DNA from 3 places in the Microbacterium sp. LWH10-1.2 genome. Region 2 is predicted to be linked to each of the others. Evidence: predicted binding sites of a transcription regulator. Region 2 holds the regulator's gene; each other region holds the start of a gene.
The links. The regulator HrcA, encoded in region 2, represses chaperone genes, less so after heat shock. The targets are predictions, from matches to a motif close to TTNGCACTCGNNNNNNNCGAGTGCNAA.
Positions count from the first base shown of each region.

Region 1: a site for HrcA is predicted at 5,295-5,321, ahead of groL (chaperonin GroEL). Genes of this name have one in related genera too.
Region 3: a site for HrcA is predicted at 2,303-2,329, ahead of groES (co-chaperone GroES). Genes of this name have one in related genera too.

Region 1 is NZ_CP151638.1:588,421-595,506, forward strand. It holds gene MRBLWH10_RS02750 (hypothetical protein) at 1-125, opposite strand, end outside; gene MRBLWH10_RS02755 (MmcQ/YjbR family DNA-binding protein) at 281-664, opposite strand; gene MRBLWH10_RS02760 (SOS response-associated peptidase family protein) at 666-1,322, opposite strand; gene MRBLWH10_RS02765 (DMT family transporter) at 1,403-2,314, shown strand; gene MRBLWH10_RS02770 (nitroreductase family protein) at 2,315-2,869, opposite strand; gene msrB (peptide-methionine (R)-S-oxide reductase MsrB) at 2,866-3,270, opposite strand; gene MRBLWH10_RS02780 (DUF2332 domain-containing protein) at 3,327-4,319, shown strand; gene MRBLWH10_RS02785 (DUF3263 domain-containing protein) at 4,329-4,586, shown strand; gene MRBLWH10_RS02790 (LytR C-terminal domain-containing protein) at 4,655-5,233, shown strand; gene groL (chaperonin GroEL) at 5,358-6,977, shown strand.
Region 2 is NZ_CP151638.1:1,239,216-1,246,301, forward strand. It holds gene lepA (translation elongation factor 4) at 1-868, shown strand, start outside; gene MRBLWH10_RS05870 (DUF1990 family protein) at 935-1,588, shown strand; gene hemW (radical SAM family heme chaperone HemW) at 1,588-2,805, shown strand; gene MRBLWH10_RS05880 (carboxylesterase family protein) at 2,795-4,216, opposite strand; gene hrcA (heat-inducible transcriptional repressor HrcA) at 4,287-5,315, shown strand; gene dnaJ (molecular chaperone DnaJ) at 5,354-6,469, shown strand; gene MRBLWH10_RS05895 (16S rRNA (uracil(1498)-N(3))-methyltransferase) at 6,473-7,086, shown strand, end outside.
Region 3 is NZ_CP151638.1:2,497,674-2,504,759, reverse strand. It holds gene MRBLWH10_RS11915 (hypothetical protein) at 1-1,066, shown strand, start outside; gene MRBLWH10_RS11910 (class I SAM-dependent methyltransferase) at 1,067-2,278, opposite strand; gene groES (co-chaperone GroES) at 2,415-2,711, shown strand; gene rarD (EamA family transporter RarD) at 2,865-3,800, shown strand; gene MRBLWH10_RS11895 (ABC transporter substrate-binding protein) at 3,945-5,204, shown strand; gene MRBLWH10_RS11890 (ABC transporter ATP-binding protein) at 5,310-6,047, opposite strand; gene MRBLWH10_RS11885 (ABC transporter ATP-binding protein) at 6,044-7,006, opposite strand; gene MRBLWH10_RS11880 (branched-chain amino acid ABC transporter permease) at 7,056-7,086, opposite strand, start outside.

The DNA.
Region 1 (7,086 bases), 650 kb from region 2:
GTATGCACCACCTCGAGCTTCAGATCGTTCGCCAGCAACTGCGCCGCGCGCGTGCGCTGCAGCACCGACTCCTCCACCACCGCGGCGCGGCGCACTCGCCGCGCGTCGACACGGTCGTTCCGCATCGATACCTCCCTGGTAGTGGGAGCATCCGTTCGGCAGGCCTCGGGTGACCTGCTGGGGACCGGATCCGGATGCTCCCTTACAGGGAAGGTGCGCGTTCGGCGTGAAAAGTGACGCGGGGGTCACGCGTGACCCCCAAAAGGGGTCAAGGACACTGTCAGGCGGGCGGTCGACCGAAGATCGCCGGGTCGACCGGACGCTGCGCTCGCGGCAGCTTCTCGACCACGAGGAGGTACGACTCCGTCACCAGCTCGGGGATGAGATCCGCCTCCAGCGATGGCCCGGGCAGCAGCGTGATCCAGTGCTTCTTGTTCATGTGGTAGCCCGGGACGATGTCGGCGAACGTCTCCCGCAGGGCCACCGCATCATCGGGGTGAGATTTCAGCGTCACCCGTCCCGTGCCGTCGAGAGGGGTCAGCAGGAACACCCTGCCGCGGACCTTGAACACGTCCCACTCCGGGCCGAACGGGTTCTCCCGCTCCGACCCGGGGAGCTCCTCGGCGCGCGCGGACGCCAGGGCGATCAGTTCTGCGGCATCCATGTCAGAAGAGCCGGTCCGTGCCCTTGTCGTCGGCACGGGGCACCGCGACGACCCGCTCATCGAGGGATGCCGCCGCCAGCAGTGCCTCGTCGATGAGCTCGCGGTCGCCCTGCGCGCGCAGCCAGTCCTGAGCGAACGCGGTGGGGATGAGCACGGGCATCCGGTCGTGGATGCCGACCAGGTGCGCGGGTGCAGGGCGCATGACGATCGAGTAGCACGTGTACCACTCGCCGTCGTCTGTGCGACCGCGCTGTGTGACGGCGGCCATGCCGAAGAGCCCGCCGCCGTCGAGCCCGAACTCGTGCCAGACCCGTTCGGGCTTCTTGAGCTCGTACCATCCCGTCGCCGGAACGAGCGCGCGCGAGCGGAGGCTGCCGGGGCGCTCCTGGAGCCGTTCCGACCGCGTGTTGATGGACGGGAACCTCGCGGGCTGGCCGTCGACAAGGAAGCCCCACCACGCCGGTTCGACGGCCGTCGAGCCGGCGTCGTCGAGGAGGATCGGATTGAGGTTGCGGAGGTTCCTCCCGGTGGGGCGCACGGTCTCGCCGGCGTTGCGGTCGGCCCAGGTGCGCAGAGCGTCGAGCACCGCCTGCTCGGCGGAGTCGAGCAGATCGTCGCTGTCGGTGAACCGGGGGTCAAGGCCGTAGCTCGCGCACATGCTGCCAGAGTAGACCCGGCCCCCGACACGGGCTCGGGTAGGGTCGACAGGTGATCGAGAAGCGCTCCCTGTCCGCTCCGCTGGCACTCGGCGGAGCGGTCGCGATCGGCGTGATGACGGCCGTCCAGGCGCGCGTCAACGGCGTGCTCGGCGTCGAGGTGGACAACGGGATCGTCGCCGGATTCATCTCGTTCTCCGTCGGACTCCTCGTGCTCGTCGTCGTGATCCCGTGCATCCCGTCGGCCCGCCGTGGCGCGGTGCGGCTGTGGACGGGCGTCCGCGGAGGCACGATCCCGTTCTGGATGCTGCTCGGTGGCGCCTGCGGCGCGCTCACCGTCTCCACCCAGGGCATCACCGCCGGAGTCCTCGGCGTCTCGCTCTTCACCGTGGGCGTCGTCGCGGGGCAGACGCTGCACGGCCTGGTGCTCGACCGCATCGGATTCGGCCCGGCCGGTGTCGTGGCGGTGACCCCTGGGAGGGTCCTCGGAGGGGCGCTGGCCCTCGCCGCCGTCGGCATCTCGCTCTCCGGCGACGTCCTCTCCACCGCGCCGCTGTGGATGCTCCTCCTGCCGTTCGCGACAGGGGTCGGCATCGCCTGGCAGGCCGCGACCAACGGCAGGCTCGCGCAGCGCGTGCAGTCGCCGATCACGGCGACGCTGATGAGCTTCATCGCCGGGACCGTGGCCCTCGCGCTCGCCGCGGGCGTCAGCATCGCCGTCAGGGGGATGCCGCAGCCGCCGCCCGCCGAGCCGTGGCTGTACCTCGGCGGATTCCTCGGCTTCGCCTACATCCTGCTCGGGGCCTTCATCGTCGCGCACACCGGGGTGCTCCTGATGGGGCTCGGCTCCGTGCTCGGTCAGCTCACGGCATCCGTCGTCATCGATCTGATCTGGCCGGTGGAGGCGGGTCCCGCTCTCTGGCAGCTCGCGGCGATGGTCGTCGTCGCCGTCGGATCGGTCGTCGTGGCCGTGCCGCGTCGGCGCGCGCGCTGACTACTTCTTCTTGTCCTTCTTCTTCGGCATCCGCGTCACGAGCTTGCGCGCGTCGACGGGCTTGCGCCGACCGGGGCGCTTGCCCGCAGGCTTGCCGCCGACGTAGAGCCAGCCGAGCAGCTCCTCGTCCTTGCCGAGACCGTGCGCCTTGGCGACGGCCTTGGAGCGCGTGTAGTGGCCGGTGCGCCACAGGACGCCCCACCCCGCCTCGTCCAGCAGCAGGCTCAGCGTGTGGGCCACACCGGATGCCACGGCCTCCTGCTCCCACCGCGGCACCTTGTCGCTCTTGCGGTAGCTGGCGACCACGGCGATCAGCAGCGGCGCGCGCAGCGGCTTGGACGACGGCGACTTGTCGCCCTCGGCCTTCGCGATCGCCGCACCCAGCACCTCGCGGTCGGCGCCGCGGAGCTCGATCAGACGCCAGGGGCGCAGCGACGAGTGGTCGGCGACGCGTCCGGCGGCCGCCACGAGCTGCAGCAGCTCCTCGCGGTTGGGCGCGAGCTCGGTGACCTTGGACCAGGACTGACGGGAGCGGACCGCCTCCAGCGCGCTCACTCGGCGTCCGGGGTGAAGTTCAGGGCGATCGAGTTCATGCAGTAGCGGTCGCCGGTGGGCGTTCCGAACCCGTCGGGGAAGACATGCCCGAGGTGCGAGCCGCAGTGCGCGCACCGCACCTCCGTGCGGACCATGCCGAGCGTCGTGTCCTCGATGAGCTCGACGGCCTCCGGACGGATGGACTCGTAGAAGCTCGGCCACCCGCATCCGGAGTCGAACTTCGTGCCGCTCTTGAACAGCTCCGCACCGCACGCACCGCACGTGTAGAGGCCAGCGCGCTTCTCGTCCAGCAGCTCGCCGGTCCAGGCGCGCTCGGTCGCCGCCTCACGCAGCACGGCGTACTGATCCGCGCCGAGCTCGTCGCGCCACTCTTCTTCTGTCTTGTCCACGCTGTACGCCATGCCTCCATTCTCGCGCGTCCGGCTGTGAACGGGGTCCGCCGCGACAGAATGGACGGATGACGGATGCCGTGCAGGAGCGCTACGCCCGATTCGCCGAGCAGGAGGCGCCAGGTCGGAGCGATCTCTACGCCGAGTGGGCGCTCGGGGTCGCCGGCGACCCGGCGGTGCGTGACGTGCTGTCGCGCATACCCGAGAACCGTCGCCAGCCGCCGCTGGTCTTCGCCGTCACGCGGATGCTCGGCGCGGATCTGACCGCGTACGGCGCCTGGCGGGGGTTCGTGCTCGCGCATGCCGAGGAGATCGTCGCGGAGTGCACGGCGAGACGGCTCCAGACCAACGAGCCCCTCCGCCTCGCGCCGCTGCTCCCCGTGCTCAGCGAGATCGAGGGCCCCATCGCGCTGCTCGAGATCGGCGCCTCGGCAGGGCTCTGCCTGTATCCCGACCGGTACTCCTATCGGTTCGTCGACGGAGAAGGGATGCCGCGGCGATCTCTCGACCCGGTGGACGGCCCGTCGGCCGTCGTGCTGGAGAGCGTGATCGACGGTGGGATTCCACCCCTGCGCCTGCCGGAGGTCGTGTGGCGTGCCGGCATCGACCTCGCGCCCCTCGACGCGTCCGACGAACGCGATCGCCGCTGGCTGCAGGGCCTCGTCTGGCCGGGGGAGGAGGGGCGCGAGCATCGCGTCACGGCGGCGCTCGACATCGCCGCATCCGACCCTCCGCACCTCATCGCCGGTGACGCCCTGGAGCGGATCGACGCGCTCGCCGCGGAGGCGCCGGACGGTGCGACGCTCGTCATCACCACCCCCGGCGTGCTGGTGCACATCCCCCGGGAGCAGAGGCTCGCGCTCGTCGAGGCCATCCGCGCGCTCCCGGCCAGATGGATCACCATCGATCCGCCGGCTCTCCTCGATGTCTGGGAGCCCCCCGTCGACGACGGATCCTGGAGCGGTTTCGTCGTCGCGCTGGACGGCAGGGTGCGGGCCGCGGCTGATCCGCTCGGACGATGGTGGGAGTGGCGCGGCGGCGATGGCGTCGCGGCGATCTAACCTGTTCTCATGCTGGGAGAGATGACCGAGCGCGATCGTGCGATCCTCGCGTTGGAGACCGTGTGGCCACGGCACAGCGGCGCGAAGGAAGAAGTGATCCGCGCGCAGCTCGGCATGAGCTCGGCGCGCTACTATCAGCTGCTCGGTCGGCTGATCGACTCCGACGCCGCTCTGGCGTACGACCCGATGCTCGTCGGCAGGCTCCGTCGGATCAGGGAGTCCCGTGCGCTGCAGCGCTCGGCCAGGACTCCCGGCTTCGTCGGCTGAGTCCGCGGTTTCGGACGCCGCCGCCGTCGTGATGCGGACGCACAGGCGGGTGCCGCTAGCATCGAGTGGTGTCCAAGCCCACTCGTGACCGATTCGACGACGTCCCCCACTCCGCAGGACGTGTAGGAGCGCATCGCGCCGAAGCCCCCGGCATGAACGGCTGGGTCGTGCTGCTCTGGTCGTTCGTGGCCGCGCTGGTGCTGATCATCGCAGGCATCTTCGGCTCGCTCGTGGTCATGGGCCGCATCACACTCTTCCCCGAGGCCGTGCCGTCGTCGACGCCGACGCCGGTCGAGACCGGTGTCGTCGACACCGCCTACTCGGTGATGATCCTGAACGCGACTCCGGAGGAGGGCCTCGAGGCTCAGATCCGGGCGAAGCTCATCGACAGCGGATGGACCGCCGACAAGGTCTCCGCCACCGAGAGCGCCAGCAAGGACTTCGCCACGACGACCGTGTACTACGTCGACGACGCGGACGAGCTCGCGGCCATCGGGCTCGCCAACCTCATCGGCGGAGCGGACGTGCAGAAGAGCGACTTCTACGCCTCCATGAACGAGACCGGGGGCAAGCAGCTGACCGTCGTCATCGGCCTCGACCGCTCGTCCTCCGCCCCGGCCACCACGGAGGAGACTCCGGCCCCCTGATCGGTCGGCGGCGCACCCTCCTCGCGGCTTGCACTCGAAGGTGTCGAGTGCCAGAATGGCGTTAGCACTCTCTCACTCTGAGTGCTAAACCCAACGTCTACGTCCAGGAGGGACGACAAAACTCATGGCAAAGATCATCGCTTTCGATGAGGAGGCCCGCCGCGGCCTCGAGCGCGGCCTCAACATCCTCGCCGACGCGGTCAAGGTGACCCTCGGCCCGCGTGGCCGCAACGTCGTGCTCGAGAAGAAGTGGGGCGCCCCCACCATCACGAACGACGGCGTGTCCATCGCCAAGGAGATCGAGCTGGACGACCCGTACGAGAAGATCGGTGCGGAGCTCGTCAAGGAGGTCGCCAAGAAGACCGATGACGTCGCCGGCGACGGCACCACCACCGCCACGGTCCTCGCACAGGCCCTCGTCCGCGAAGGCCTGCGCAACGTCGCGGCCGGCGCCGACCCGATCTCGCTCAAGCGCGGCATCGAGAAGGCCGTCGCGGCGATCACCGAGGAGCTGCTGAGCAGCGCCAAGGAGATCGAGTCCAAGGAGCAGATCGCCGCCACGGCGTCCATCTCCGCAGCCGACCCCGCGATCGGCGAGCTCATCGCCGAGGCGATCGACAAGGTCGGCAAGGAGGGTGTCGTCACCGTCGAGGAGTCGCAGACCTTCGGCACCGAGCTCGAGCTCACCGAGGGCATGCGCTTCGACAAGGGCTACCTGAACCCCTACTTCGTGACGGACCCGGAGCGCCAGGAGGCTGTCTTCGAAGACCCGTACATCCTCATCGCGAACCAGAAGGTCTCCAACATCAAGGACCTCCTGCCCATCGTCGACAAGGTGATCCAGGACGGCAAGGAGCTCGTCATCATCGCCGAGGACGTCGAGGGCGAGGCTCTCGCGACGCTCGTGCTGAACAAGCTCAAGGGCATCTTCAAGTCGGTCGCCGTCAAGGCTCCCGGCTTCGGCGACCGTCGCAAGGCGCAGCTGCAGGACATCGCGATCCTCACCGGCGGACAGGTCATCACCGAAGAGGTGGGCCTCAAGCTCGAGAACGCCACGCTCGACCTGCTCGGCCGTGCGCGCAAGGTCATCGTCACCAAGGACGAGACCACGATCGTCGAGGGTGCGGGCGAGGCGGAGCAGATCGAGGGTCGCGTGACCCAGATCCGTCGCGAGATCGAGAACACCGACAGCGACTACGACCGCGAGAAGCTGCAGGAGCGCCTCGCCAAGCTCGCCGGCGGCGTCGCCGTCATCAAGGCGGGCGCGGCCACCGAGGTCGAGCTCAAGGAGCGCAAGCACCGCATCGAGGACGCCGTCCGCAACGCGAAGGCAGCCGTCGAGGAGGGCATCGTCCCCGGTGGTGGCGTCGCGCTCATCCAGTCGGGCACCAAGGCTCTCGACGCTCTCACCCTCACGGGTGACGAGGCGACCGGTGCGAACATCGTTCGCGTCGCGATCGAGGCTCCGCTGAAGCAGATCGCTCTCAACGCCGGTCTCGAGCCGGGTGTCGTCGCGAACAAGGTCGCCGAGCTGGCCTCGGGTCACGGCCTGAACGCTGCGACCGGCGAGTACGTCGACATGTTCGCAGCGGGCATCATCGACCCGGCCAAGGTCACGCGTTCGGCTCTGCAGAACGCGGCGTCGATCGCCGGCCTCTTCCTCACCACCGAGGTCGTCGTCGCCGACAAGCCCGAGAAGGCCGCCGCCCCCATGGGCGACCCGTCCGGTGGCATGGACTTCTGATCCACACCAGCCGCACTGACAGGAACGCCCCGGCCTCGGCCGGGGCGTTCCTGCATTCCAGGGGGTGTCGGAACAGGCGTGTCGGAACTGGCGTGTCGGAACAGGCGCG
Region 2 (7,086 bases):
CAAGCTGAAGCTGTCCGACGCCTCTCTCGTCTACGAGCCGGAGACCTCCGTCGCTCTCGGCTTCGGCTTCCGCTGCGGATTCCTCGGGCTCCTGCACCTCGAGATCATCACCGAGCGGCTTGCGCGCGAGTTCGGCCTCGATCTCATCACCACGGCCCCGAGCGTCATCTACGAGGTGCTCACCTCCGACACCGGCGAGACCGTCACCGTGACGAACCCGAGCGAATACCCCGACGGGCGCATCGGCTCCGTCTCCGAGCCGATGGTCAAGGCCGCGATCCTGCTCCCGAAGGACTACGTGGGCACGGTCATGGAACTGTGCCAGTCGCGGCGAGGCTCGCTGCTGGGAATGGAGTACTTCTCCGAGGAGCGCGTCGAGCTGCGCTACAACATGCCGCTCGGTGAGATCGTCTTCGACTTCTTCGATCAGCTGAAGTCCAAGACCCAGGGGTACGCCTCGCTGGACTACGAGCCCTCCGGCCAGCAGGAGGCCGATCTGGTCAAGGTCGACATCCTGCTGCAGGGCGAGAAGGTCGACGCCTTCAGCTCGATCGTGCACCGCGACAAGGCATACGCCTACGGCACCATGATGGCCGAGCGACTGCGCAAGCTCATCCCGCGGCAGCAGTTCGAGGTGCCGATCCAAGCCGCGATCGGCGCTCGCATCATCGCACGTGAGACGATCCGCGCGATCCGCAAGGACGTGCTCGCCAAGTGCTACGGCGGTGACATCACCCGAAAGCGCAAGCTCCTCGAGAAGCAGAAGGAGGGCAAGAAGCGCATGAAGATGGTGGGTCGCGTCGAGGTCCCCCAGGAGGCGTTCATCGCCGCGCTCTCCGGCGACGTCGAGGGCAAGGACAAGAAGTAGTCCGGTTCTGGGTGCCCGCGGCGCGTGGGGGTGATCGCTCAGGCAAGCCGAAGTAGGGTGGAGATCATGCGGCGCGGGACTTTCCGAGACGACACGGTTGACTATGCGGCCGTGGGTGCCACCCACGCCCCGGATCTGATGCAGTACCCGCCGGAGCGCAGCATCCCGGCGGAGCAGTCCTGGCGGATCGGCAGCGGCTCCGAGCGGTTCCAGACCGCAGGGGAGTCCCTGCTGTCGTGGACGGCGCAGCGAGCCGCAGGGCTCGGCATCCAAGACGTGCGCCCGGCCCCCGGTCCCGCGTACGCCGGAGTGAGCTTCGACGCCGAGGGCAACCCCATCGCGCCGAGCAAGCACGACATCGAACAGCGCTTCGACGCGGAGGGCACGCCCTTCGTCGGCCCGGGAATGACCCTGAAGCTGCACGGCCATGTGGCAGGCATGAGCGCCGATGCCGAACTGCGGGTGATCTCCGTGACGGAGGAGAAGCGCCGCATCGGCTTCGTGCTCGGCACGGTCGGAGGGTCGGTCGTGAGCGGCGAGGAGTCGTTCGACATCGACTGGCGCGAGGACAACGACGAGGTGTGGTTCACCGTCCGCGCCTTCGACGCGCCGAACGCGATGCTGTACCGGATGGTTCCCGCGCTCGTGAAGCGGCGCAGGAAAGAGCTGTTCGCCCGGTACCTGCGGGCGATCTCCCCGCTCTACGCGACCCCCGTCTGATGGCGGGTCCTCTTCCCCTCGGCGATCCGGCCCCGGCGGACGGCGGGCTCCCCGCCGATCTCTCCGTCGATCCCTCCGTGCCGTTCTCGGCGTACCTGCACATCCCGTTCTGCCGTGTGCGGTGCGGGTACTGCGACTTCAACACCTACACCTCGGGCGAGCTGCGCGGCGCGAAGCAGGAGGACTACGCCGACACCCTCGCCGCGGAGATCTCCCTCGCCCGTCGTGTGCTGTCGGACGCCGGAGCGCTCCGGCCGATGGACACGGTGTTCTTCGGAGGCGGCACGCCCACGCTGCTGCCCGCGGGCGACCTCGCGCGGATGCTGGATGCGGCGGTGTCGGCCTTCGGGCTCGCCGATGGCGCGGAGGTGACGGTCGAGGCGAACCCCGACACGGTGACCCCCGAGGTCGCCAGGACTCTCGCCGATGCCGGGGTCACCAGGCTCTCCATCGGCATGCAGTCCGCCGTGCCGCACGTGCTCGCTGCGCTGGATCGCACGCACCGGCCGGAGAACGTCCGCACCGCCGTCGAGGCGGCGAAGGGCGCCGGTCTCGCGGTCAGTGTCGACCTCATCTACGGTGCGCCGGGGGAGTCCCTGGCCGATTGGGAAGCCTCTCTCGACGCCGCGCTCGACCTCGAGTCGGACCACATCTCCGCGTACGCGCTGATCATCGAGGACGGCACGAAGCTGGCCAGGCAGATCCGCCGCGGCGAGGTGCCGTCACCCGATGACGATCTCCAGGCAGACATGTACGAGCTCGCCGACTCGCGGCTCGCCGCCGCCGGTTTCGAGTGGTACGAGGTCAGCAACTGGGCGCGCTCCGCGGATCAGCGTTCGCGTCACAACCTCGCGTATTGGCGGGGGAGCGACTGGTGGGGCTTCGGCCCCGGGGCGCACAGTCACGTCGCGGGTCTGCGCTGGTGGAACGTGAAGCATCCGGCCGCATACGCGCAGCGGCTCGCGGCATCCGAGTCCCCGGCTGCCGGAACCGAGCGCCCGGATGAGGCGTCGCGGATGCTGGAGCGGGTGCTGCTGCTGAGTCGTCTCGCCGAGGGCATCGCCGTGGCGGACCTCCCCGCAGGGAACGGAGCCCGCGTCGCCGGCCTGATCGCCGACGGTCTGGTGGATCCGGCCTCCGCCGTTCGCGGCCGCGTTCGTCTGACGCTCCGCGGCCGGCTGCTGGCCGATGCGGTCGTGCGGGAGCTCACCGACTAGGGAGCAGATCCATGCCGATCGTGCGTCGCTGGGGAACCGTGGTGGTCACGGCATCGAACAGGCGCGTCCTGCGCTCGGAGCCGAAAGCGGGCCATCCGGGGTCGCCAGTGGTGACGAAGGAGACCCACGCGCGGTGCATGTCGGCGGCGAGCTCGCGCGGAGCGTCGGTCCCCGCCATGCGCTGCGTCTCGGGGTCGTCGAGCCGGTCGAACACGAACCCGAGCTCGAGCGCATGCGCGGCCCGGAGGTCGCGCACGGGGCTGGGCCAGGCGAACTCGTAGACGTGGGTGTTCGCGGGGCGTGCTCTCGCGACACGACTGAGCGGAGCGCGGAGCATGACGTCGGTCGCGAGCTGTCCGAAGATCTCCCCGGTCGACGCCGAAGGGAAGTCGGCGCGGTACGCGGCCACCGCACGGCCGGGGATGCGCAGCGCGAGACGCGCGATCAGCAGCTTCGCCCTGCTGATGCCGGCGAGCGCCTCCGGGGGGAACCACAGCCGGTACTCGTCGGTGTTGCTGCCGATGAGCAGCGGGGTGTCGATCTCGCCGAGCACCTCGTGGGGAGACCGGGGGAGGCTGTCGGGGTCGATCGAGAACTGGAATCCCGGCGCGCCCGCGAGGGGAGAGGAGCCTGCCGACTGCTCGCGGCGGGCCTGCAGGAGCTGATCGGGGTCGACGCCGGCGAAGGACTCCCGATCGGCGCGGATGCCGAGCCGCTTCGCCAGCTGCGCGGTGACGCGCCCGGCCTTCTCCGGTGTCTGCGCCTCCAGAGGACCGGACTCGATGATCGCCTGAGCGATCAGCGCACGCGACTTCGGACGGGCCAGGAGACCGGCGACGATCGCGCCGCCCGCCGACTCGCCCATCACCGTGATGCGCGCGGGATCGCCGCCGAACGCCGCGATCTCGCGGTGGACCCAGTCGAGGGCGGCCGCGGCGTCGCGCAGGCCGAGGTTGCGCGGTGCGTCCTCGAGCACGGAGAAGCCCTCCGAGCCCAGGCGGTAGTTGATCGAGGCGAAGACGATGCCGGCGCGTGCGAATCCCGTGCCGTCGTAGATCGAGAGCGCGGCGGTGCCGCGTTCGAGGGCGCCGCCGTGGATCCACAGCAGCACGGGCGCGTCCGAGGCGTCGACCGGGGACCAGACGTTGACGGTGAGGATGTCTTCGCCGTCGATGCGCACCGAACCCAGCAGCTCGCCGGTCGCGCCGGAGTAGGGGAGCTGGGGAGACGTGGGGCCGAAGGACGTGGCGTCGCGCTCGCCCGTCCAGGCGGGAGCGGGCTGCGGCTCGCGGAACCGGTTGTCCCCGAACGGCGGCGCGGCATACGGGATGCCGAGGAAGCGACGGACGCCGTCCTCGACGGTTCCTCGGAGGACCCCGGTGCTGACGGAAGCGGTGGACGGCGTGGTCATGAGCGCCATCCTAGGGCGCACGCGATAGGATTGGCACTCTATCGGTCCGAGTGCCAGGCGGGAGGGTGAGATGGTCACAGAGCGAGGCCTGCAGGTGCTGCGCGCGATCGTGCAGGACTACGTCGAGACGCACGAACCCGTCGGCAGCCGCACGATCGTCGACCGGTACTCCTTCGGCGTCTCCGCGGCGACCATCCGCAACGACATGGCGCTGCTCGAGGACGAGGAGCTGATCGCCGCTCCGCACACCTCCTCGGGGCGCGTGCCGACCGACAAGGGGTATCGCGTCTTCGTGAACCACCTGGCTCAGCTGCGGCCGCTCACCGTGGCTCAGCGCAGCGCGATCGAGTCCTTCCTCGCCGACCCCGCCGATCTCGACGACCTGATGGCGCGCACCGTCCGTGTGCTCACGCAGCTCACGGGGCAGGTCGCCCTGGCGCAGTACCCGTCGTTCGCCCGGGCGCATCTGACCCACCTGGAGCTCGTCGCGCTCGCGCCGAGCCGGATGCTCGTCGTGCTCGTCACCGACGCCGGCGGCGTCTCACAGCGCATGACCCCGCTCCCGATCGAGCTCGACGAGGCCGATGTGGCGGTGCTGCGGGCGCGGCTGTCCGCGCTGATCACGGGCCGTGCGGTGAGCGACGCCGCTGAGCGCCTGCAGACCCTGCTCGCCGATGACACGACGACGGATGCCGCGCTGCGCGCCCTCGCGACCGTCATCATCGACGAGCTGGGCGAGTTCCGCCAGGAGCGCCTCGTCATGGCGGGGGCCGCGACTCTGGCCCGGCGCGAACAGGACTTCCGCGGCAGCATCCATCCTCTCCTCGAGGCGATCGAGGAGCAGGTGACGCTGCTGCGGCTGATGAGCGAGATGGAGACCGACGTGCACGGGCTCGCCGCGAGCATCGGCACGGAGAACGCTCCGTTCGGTCTCGGCGAGGCGTCGATCGTCGCCAGCAACTACGCCGCACCGAGCGGCACCGCGCGCGTCGGCGTCATGGGCCCGACCCGCATGGACTATCCGAGCAACCTCGCGGCGGCGCGGGCCGTGGCCCGCTACCTGTCGCGGATGCTCGACGAAGACGAGGCGAGCCGCTGAGGCGGCCGCCGAACGAACACACACGGAGAAGGGCCATCGTGGCGGATCACTATGAGGTTCTCGGGGTATCCCGAGAGGCGTCCACCGACGAGATCAAGAAGGCGTACCGACGCCTCGCGCGTCAGCTGCACCCGGATGTGAACCCGGGCGAGGAGGCGGCGGAGCGCTTCAAGCTCGTCACGCACGCGTACGACGTGCTCAGCGACGACGAGTCGCGACGCCGGTACGACATGGGCGGCGGAGACGGCGCCGCAGGAAACTTCGGCGGGTTCGGAGGCTTCGGCGACATCTTCGAGACCTTCTTCGGCGCCGCGCAGGGCGGCGGGCGCGGCGCGCGTCCGCGGTCACGGCGCGAGCGCGGCCAGGACGCGCTCGTGCGTGTGACCCTCGAGCTCGGCGACGTGGTGTTCGGCGCGCACCGCGACATCGAGGTCGACACGGCGGTGCTGTGCGAGACGTGTCAGGGATCCTGCTGCCAGGAGGGCACGTCGCCCGTCACCTGCGACATCTGCGGCGGCTCCGGCCACGTGCAGCGTCAGGTCCGCAGCCTTCTCGGCAACGTCATCACCTCGCAGCCGTGCGGCACCTGCGAGGGCTACGGCACGACGATCCCGTACCCGTGCGGAACCTGCGCTGGTCAGGGGCGCGTGCGGTCGCGTCGTACGGTGTCCCTCGACATCCCCGCCGGTGTGGAGACCGGGCTGCGACTGCAGCTGCCGGGCTCCGGCGAGGTGGGCAAGGCCGGTGGCCCCAACGGCGATCTGTACGTCGAGGTCACGGTGAGCCCGCACGCGGCGTTCAGCCGTGACGGCGACGACCTCCTCGCCACGCTCGAGGTATCGATGACCGACGCGATCCTCGGAACGGACACGAAGATCCAGGGGCTCGACGGCGAGGTCGACCTGGAGATCCGCTCCGGCATCCAGTCGGGTGACGTCCTGACGATCAAGGGCCGTGGCATCACCCCGCTGCGGGGATCCCAGCGTGGTGACCTCAGGGTCGGCGTGCAGGTGGTCACGCCCACCAAGCTCGACTCCGCGCAGCGCGCGCTCATCGAGGACTTCGCGAAGAAGGCGAAGTCGCCGGGACCGCAGCTCGCGCAGTTCCAGCAGGGGCTGTTCTCCAAGCTCCGCGACCGCTTCCGCTCGCACTGAGCCATGGCGCTGCACTTTCTGGTCGAGACGTCGACCGATGCCGCGGTCGGCGACCTCGTGTCGCTCACCGGTGCAGAGGCGAAGCACGCGGCGGTCGTCCGCAGACTGCGTGTGGGCGAATCCGTGACGATCGGCGACGGTGCAGGCGTCTGGCTCACCGGTGTCGCCGAGGAGGTCTCTCCGACCCGGGTGGACGTGCGCGTGTCCGACCGTGCGGTCCACGACGCGCCGACGCCCCGCATCGTCCTCGTTCAGGCGCTGGCCAAGGGCGATCGCGATGAGCTCGCCGTCCAGGCGGCCTGCGAGCTCGGCGTCGACGAGATCGTCCCGTGGCAGGCGAGCCGCAGCGTCTCGCGCTGGGACGGGCCCAAGGCCGTCAAGGGGCGCGAGCGCTGGGCGACGATCGTGCGCGAGGCCGCGAAGCAGGCGCATCGGCCCTGGATCCCCGAGGTCTCGGAGCCTCTCACGACGGGACAGCTCGCGCAGCGCGCGGGGGACGCGCGGATGCTCCTGCTCGACCCGACGGCGACCATCAGGCTCTCCGAGCGGGAACCGGACGGTCGCGACCTGATCCTCGTCGTCGGCCCCGAGGGCGGGATCGCTCCCGAGGAGCTGGA
Region 3 (7,086 bases), 1.3 Mb from region 2:
CGAGGCTGCAGCCCCCGCAGCGGAGCGCTCCGCGCGGACGGCGGTCCGCGACACGGGGCCGGTGGACGGAGTCCGCCTGGACGGCATGCGGGCGGGCGAGGTGCAGCCTCCCGTCACGCGGGGAGTCGTCGACGAGGAGAACGCCGCAGCGGCGCCCGTGGCCGACGAGACCGAGACCGAGAGCGCGGCAGACGAGGCGGCGCCGGGCATCTGGAGGACTCTGCGGTCGCACGGGAAGCCCGTGGCCGCTGCGTCCGCCGTCCTGTTGGCGATCGGACTCGGCGCGGGTTGGGCGCTGTTCTCTCCGCGCGCGAGCGACATCCCGCTCAGCGCGGAGGAGGTGGAGCGCAAGCTGGAGCTCTACACGGCGCAGAAGTTCGACGACGGCTCGCTCCGCGCCGTCGCGCGCGATGGAGACGCCCTCGTGTGGTTCGCGACCAAGAGCGCGCCGGAGCCGCAGTCGTGCCTGACCCTCGATGTGGGGGAGCAGTCCTCCATCAACTGCGTCACCGATGACGAGTTCGCCACGTTCCCGTTGAACGCGTCGATCTCGGTGCCTTCTGACGAGGGCGGCTCGATGGGTGGGAGCAGTGTGAACGCCACGGGCATGCTCACCACGGCCGGCGAGGTGATGGTCGCGATCAACCGCTGGGACTACGACGACTCCATGCTCAGTCAGTTCGAGGGCGAGGAGAAGGTGCGTGCCCAGGCTCTCATCGACGAGGGGTACCAGCCGGGGATGTCCCTGATCGGACACTTCCGCGGAGAATCCGTGTGGGTCGCCGACCGCTTCACCGACACGGGCTCGATGGAGAGATGCCTGATCGTCGACGTCGTGGATGCATCGAAATGCGCCGCGCCGGACAACGGCGGGAAGCAGGCGCCGATCCGGCTGAGCTCCGGCGACGCGGATGACTCGCCGTGGTCCCTGACCGTGGAGTTCACCGGCTGGGGCATGCCCTACCTGACGATCACCGAGGGTCCGACCGGCGGATCGCTCGTGGTGATCGACACCGAGTCGGGGGATCCGATCGAGGTCCAGGCGCCGGTGGATCCTGCCGGCTGACTAGGCCGCAGACACCCGGTCGGCGAGGATCGCCAGACGCTCGTCACCGATGCGGGTGAGGATCAGCGTCGCCGACTCCGCGCCCTTCAACGCGAGCTTCCTGCGGAAGGCGGCAGGGTCGACGTCCATGCCGCGCTTCTTGATCTCCAGGGTGCCGATGCCGTTCCTCTTGAGCACCGCACTGATCGCCTTGGGATTGGCGGGCATCGTCTCGCGCACGCGGAACGACTGCACGAACGGACTCGTGAGCGCGGCATCCGAGGTGAGGTATGCGATGCGCTCGTCGAGCATCCCCGCCTCCAGGCTGCGGGCGACGTCGCCGATGAGCCGCGCGCGGATGACGGCTCCGTCCGGTTCGTGCAGGAAGGCGCCGAGCGGGCGCACCGGCGCGTCTTCGGCGTCGGCGCCCGCGGTGAGCTCGTAGGAGCGCTCGCCGCGGATGAGGAGCGCCGCTCTGCGCACGCCCTCTCTGGCGAGGACGCCGGTCCAGACCACGAGCTCCACGACGCTGCCGTCCGCGCTCACCCACTGGGCCTCGGCGTTTGCCGGGAGGCTGTCGCGATCGTGCGCGGGGCCGAGCTTGATGCCGGTCGGCGTGCGCGATGCCACGTCGAAGGCCCAGTCCAGCGACGGTGAGTAGTCGTCGGCCGAGACGCGGCGGGTCTCGGCGTGCCCGGAGGTGCGTCGCGCGGGGTCCATCCAGATCGCGCGAGCGGCGGGCGCGGTCGCCGTGCTCAGCTCCCGGTACGCATCCTCCGCCGTGCTGTGGCGCACGTCCGATCCGAACGGCGCGAGGTTGTACGCGGCGATCGCGGCTGTGACCTCGTCGGCGTCGACGGCCGTCACCTCGAGTCCTGCCCCGGCGAAGGCGAGGGCGTCGCCGCCGATTCCGCAGCCGAGATCGGCGACACTCGTCAGGCCGGCGCTGCGGATGCGCTGGGCGTGCCGTGCGGCGACCCCCAGTCTCGTCGCCTGCTCGAGGCCGGCGCGGGTGAACAGCATCCGCTCGGCGAAGTCGCCGAACTTCGCCCGTGCCCTGGCGCGCAGGTGGGCCTGACCCACGACCGCCGAGACGAGTTCGGGGGAGTGGCCCGCAGCGCGCAGTCGCGACACGGCCCTGGCGACCTCGCCCGTCGACTCGATCGGCCCGAGGGCGTCGAGGAGCTCGAGTCCGTCGGGGGTGAGCAGGGCGCGCAGCTCGGACATCTCCACCCGTTCAGCTTAGGTCGTGCCCCGCTGGCACTCGCATTGCATGAGTGCCAGCTGAGCGCTTAGACTGGATTAGCACTCTCGGGTTGAGAGTGCGAACAAGTCTTTCGTGTCAGCGTCAAGAAAGAAGAGGTAGACCGTGTCGGTTTCCATCAAGCCGCTCGAGGACCGCATCGTCATCAAGCAGGTCGAGGCCGAGCAGACCACCGCGAGTGGCCTGGTCATCCCCGACACCGCCAAGGAGAAGCCCCAGGAGGGCGAGGTCGTGGCCGTGGGCCCCGGCCGCATCGATGACAACGGCAACCGCGTCCCGCTCGACGTCGCCGTGGGCGACCGCGTGCTCTACAGCAAGTACGGCGGCACCGAGGTGAAGTTCGGCGCAGACGAGTTCCTCGTCCTGTCGGCTCGCGACGTCCTCGCGGTCGTCGTTCGCTGATCCAGCGCACAACGCAGAAGGGGTTCGGATGCTTCGGCATCCGAACCCCTTCTGCATGTCCGGAGCAGTCACGCGGCGACCGATTCCTGCCGAACCGCGGTCGTGGCGGCTGAACACGCGTTCGGCCTCCGCCCACGGGCATAGGGTTGTGCGGTGACCCCTGACGCCCCCGCCCGCACCGGCCAGACCGCGGGGGCCGTCTACGCCGTCGCCGCCTACCTGCTCTGGGGAGTGCTGCCGCTGTACTTCCTGCTGCTGGTGCCCACGGGCGCGTGGGAGGTCGTCGCCTGGCGTGTGCTGCTGTCTTTCGTCTTCTGCCTGATCCTGCTCACCGTCACACGCGGATGGAAGGCCTTCGGCGTCATCATCCGGCAGCCGAAGCTGCTCGGCCTCACGGCGCTCGCTGGCCTGCTGATCTACGTGAACTGGCAGGTGTTCGTCCTCGGCACCCTGAACGACCGGGTGGTGGAGACGAGCCTCGGCTACTTCATCAATCCGATCACCACGGTGCTGCTGGGCGTCTTCGTGCTGCACGAGCGGATCCGCCGGATGCAGTGGGCGGCGATCGGCATCGCCGCCGTCGCGGTGATCGTGATCGTCGTCGCCTACGGGGAGTTCCCCTGGATCGCGCTCTCGCTCACCGCGTCCTTCGGCATCTACGGACTCATCAAGAAGAAGATCGGACCGGCGGTGGATGCCGTGAGCGGTCTGACCCTCGAGTCCTTCTGGCTCATCCCCATCGCGATCGTGCAGCTCATCCTGGTGGCCTTCACCCCCGCAGGCATCACCATGGGGGCGAACGGCGTCCCCCACGCACTGCTGCTGGGCTTCGCCGGCGTCGCGACGGCGGTGCCGCTGCTGCTGTTCGCGGCGGGGACGCGACGGATCGACCTCACCATCATCGGGATGATCCAGTTCATCACCCCGATCATGCAGTTCGTGATCGGCGTCGCCTTCCTGCATGAGGAGATGCCTCCCGCACGCTGGGCGGGCTTCATCCTCGTCTGGATCGCGATCGGCGTGTTCGTGGCCGACCTTCTCCTCGCGGGGCGGCGGAGCCGTGGAAGCGGCCCTGCAGAACTCGTCTGAACCTCGGGTGCATCGACGGCGGAACCCGGTGTCGGATCGTTAACGCACCGAAACCTAAGCACCCACTACGCGCTCCTGCCACGCTCTAGGGTTAGAGCACCCGATCGTGGTCGCATTCCACGCTCAGATATCCAAGGGAGCAACATGAACGCACTGAAGGGCTCGCGCGCAGCGAAGGTCCTCGCCGGGGTCGCGCTGGTCAGCGCGTCGGCACTCGTCATCTCGGGCTGTGCGAGCAGCACGCCGTCCGACTCCGGCGACGGCGGCAACAAGCCGTCCGCCGACCTCACTCTCAAGCTCGGGTCGCTGCTGCCGCAGACCGGTGCTCTGGCCTTCCTCGGCCCGCCCATGGAGTCGGGCGTCGGCCTCGCGGTCAAGGAGATCAACGACGCCAAGGCCGGAATCACCATCGACCTCACTGCCGAGGACGAAGGCGACACCGACACGAAGGCCTATGAGACCTCGATCACCAAGCTGCAGGGTGCAGGCGTGTCCGCCATCGTCGGCGCCGCGGCGTCCGGCGTCTCGAAGCTCATCCTCGACGGCAACGTCGCCGCGGGCATCCTCCAGATCTCGGCCTCGAACACCTCTCCCGACTTCACCACGTGGGACGACAAGGGCCTGTACTTCCGCACCGCCCCCAGCGACCTGCTGCAGGGCGAGGTGCTCGGCAACCTGATCGCCGAAGACGGACACAAGACCCTCGGCATCATCTACCAGAATGACGCGTACGGCACCGGCCTCAACGACGCCATCAAGAAGACGTTCGAGGGCACCGGCGGCAAGGTCGTCGCCGAGGCGTCGTTCAACGTCGGCGACGCGCAGTTCGACGCGCAGGTCGAGACCATCAAGGCGCAGAACCCGGACGCCGTCGCCATCGTCTCGTTCGACCAGTTCAAGACGATCGCCCCGCTGCTGGTGAACGCCGGCATCACGGCCGACAAGTTCTACATGGTCGACGGAAACCTGTCCGACTACGGCACCGACATCCCTGTCTCGCTCGAGGGCGCCCAGGGCACCAAGGCCGGCCCCAAGCTCGCCGACGACTTCACGAAGCGTCTGCAGACCTTCTGGACGGGCGAGGGCAACGCCGAGGTGAAGGACTTCACCTACGCGGGTGAGGCGTACGACGCTGTCGTGCTCGTGGCTCTCGCGTCGCTCGCCGCCGGCTCCACCAAGGGCGCCGACATCGCGGCGAAGATGCAGGAGGTCTCGGGCGGCTCCGGCGACGGTGAGAAGTGCACGACCTTCGCCGACTGCGCCAAGATCATCAACTCCGGCAAGGTGGCCGACTACGACGGCTACTCCGGAGGAGTGAAGTTCGACGAGAACGGCGACCCGCAGGACGCCACGATCGGCATCTACAAGTACGGCGCGGACAACACCATCACCCGCACCAACTGATATCGCTGAGAAGGCCCCGGATGCTCGCATCCGGGGCCTTCTCCGTGTCCTGCGCGTTCGTCTCGCTCGTAGAGCGAGGAGCGCAGTGACGAGACGGAACGCGTCTCAGGCGGCGTCGGTGCCCAGCGTACCGAGGTAGAGCCCGATGACCTTGGGATCGTTCAGCAGGTCGCGCCCCGTGCCCTCGTACGCGTCCTTGCCCTGGTCGAGGACGTACCCGCGGTCGCAGATCTGCAGGCAGCGACGGGCGTTCTGCTCGACCATGATCGTGGTCACGCCGGCCTTGTTGATGTCGGAGACGCGGATGAACGCGTCATCCTGCCGCACGGGGGAGAGGCCCGCAGACGGCTCGTCGAGCAGGAGCACCGACGGGTCCATCATCAGAGCGCGCGACATCGCGACCATCTGGCGCTCTCCACCCGACAGGGAGCCGGCGCGCTGCTTGAGCCGCTTGCCGAGCTCCGCGAAGATGCCGCTGACGAACTCGAGCCGCTCGGCGTAGATCTTGGGGTTCTGGAAGAGCCCCATCTGCAGGTTCTCCTCGATGGTCAGCGAGGGGAAGACGTTGTTCGTCTGCGGGACGAACGCCACCCCGCGCTTGACGAGCTTGTCGGCCTTGAGGCCGACGATGCTCTCGCCGTTCACGGTGATGTCACCGGAGCGCACGTTCACCATGCCGAAGATCGACTTCAGCAGGGTCGACTTGCCGGCGCCGTTCGGGCCGATGATCCCGATCAACTCGCCCTGTCTGGCCACCAGATTCGCCCCGTTGAGGATGTTCACGCCCGGCAGGTACCCGGCATGGACGTCCTTCAGCTCGACGATCACCTTCTCATCGCTCATGCGCGACCCTCCTCGGGGGAATCGGTCTCTTCCGCGGCGAGCTCCGCCTCGGCTTCGGCCTCGATCTTCTCGCGCAGTCGTGCGGCCGCGGCGTCCTCCAGCACGGGGATGCGACCGGTGACGGCTCCGAGGTCGAGGTCCTGGTGCGCGCCGAGGTAGGCGTCGACGACCGCGGGGTCCTCCATGACGTCCTCCGGCGGACCCTCCGCCACCACGCGCCCCTCGGCCATGACGACGACCCAGTCGGCGATGTGCCTGACCATGTGCATGTCGTGCTCGACGAAGAGCACGGTCATTCCCTGGTCCTTGAGGTCGAGGATGTGGTCGAGCAGAGACTGGGTGAGGGCCGGGTTGACGCCGGCCATCGGTTCGTCGAGCATCACCAGCGTGGGGTCGCTCATCAGCGCCCGAGCCATCTCGAGCAGCTTGCGCTGACCTCCGGAGAGCGCTGCCGCGAAGTCCTTCTCCTTGGCATCGAGCTTGAAGCGCGCGAGCAGCTCGCGCGCCTTCGTCTCGATCTCGGTGTCCTGCGAGCGCCAGAGGAACGGGAAGAGCGAGGCCCAGAAGCCCTCGCCCTTCTGGTGCGGGGCGCCGAGCTTCATGTTCTCGAGCACGGTCAGCAGCGACAGGGATTTCGTCAGCTGGAACGTGCGGACCTGGCCCATCCGCGCGACCTTGAACGAGGGCACTCCCGCGAGGTTGTTCCCGTCGAACGACCAGGAGCCGCTGTTGGGGCGGTCGAACCCGCACAGCAGATTGAAGAGTGTCGTCTTGCCGGCGCCGTTCGGCCCGATCAGGGCCGTGATGGCGCCACGGGGGATCTCCACGTGGTCCACGTCGACCGCGGTGAGACCGCCGAAGCGGCGCTGCACCGCGTCGACCACCAGGATCGGATCGACCTTCGCGACGCCGGGCGCCGCAGGTCCCTTCGCGAGGCCCGTCGTCTTCGGACGGCGGATGCTTCCCGTCGCGGGGGCGGCGGACTCCGCGGAGCCCTCGGGGTTCAGTTCACTTGACAAAGGTCATCTCCCTCTTGTCT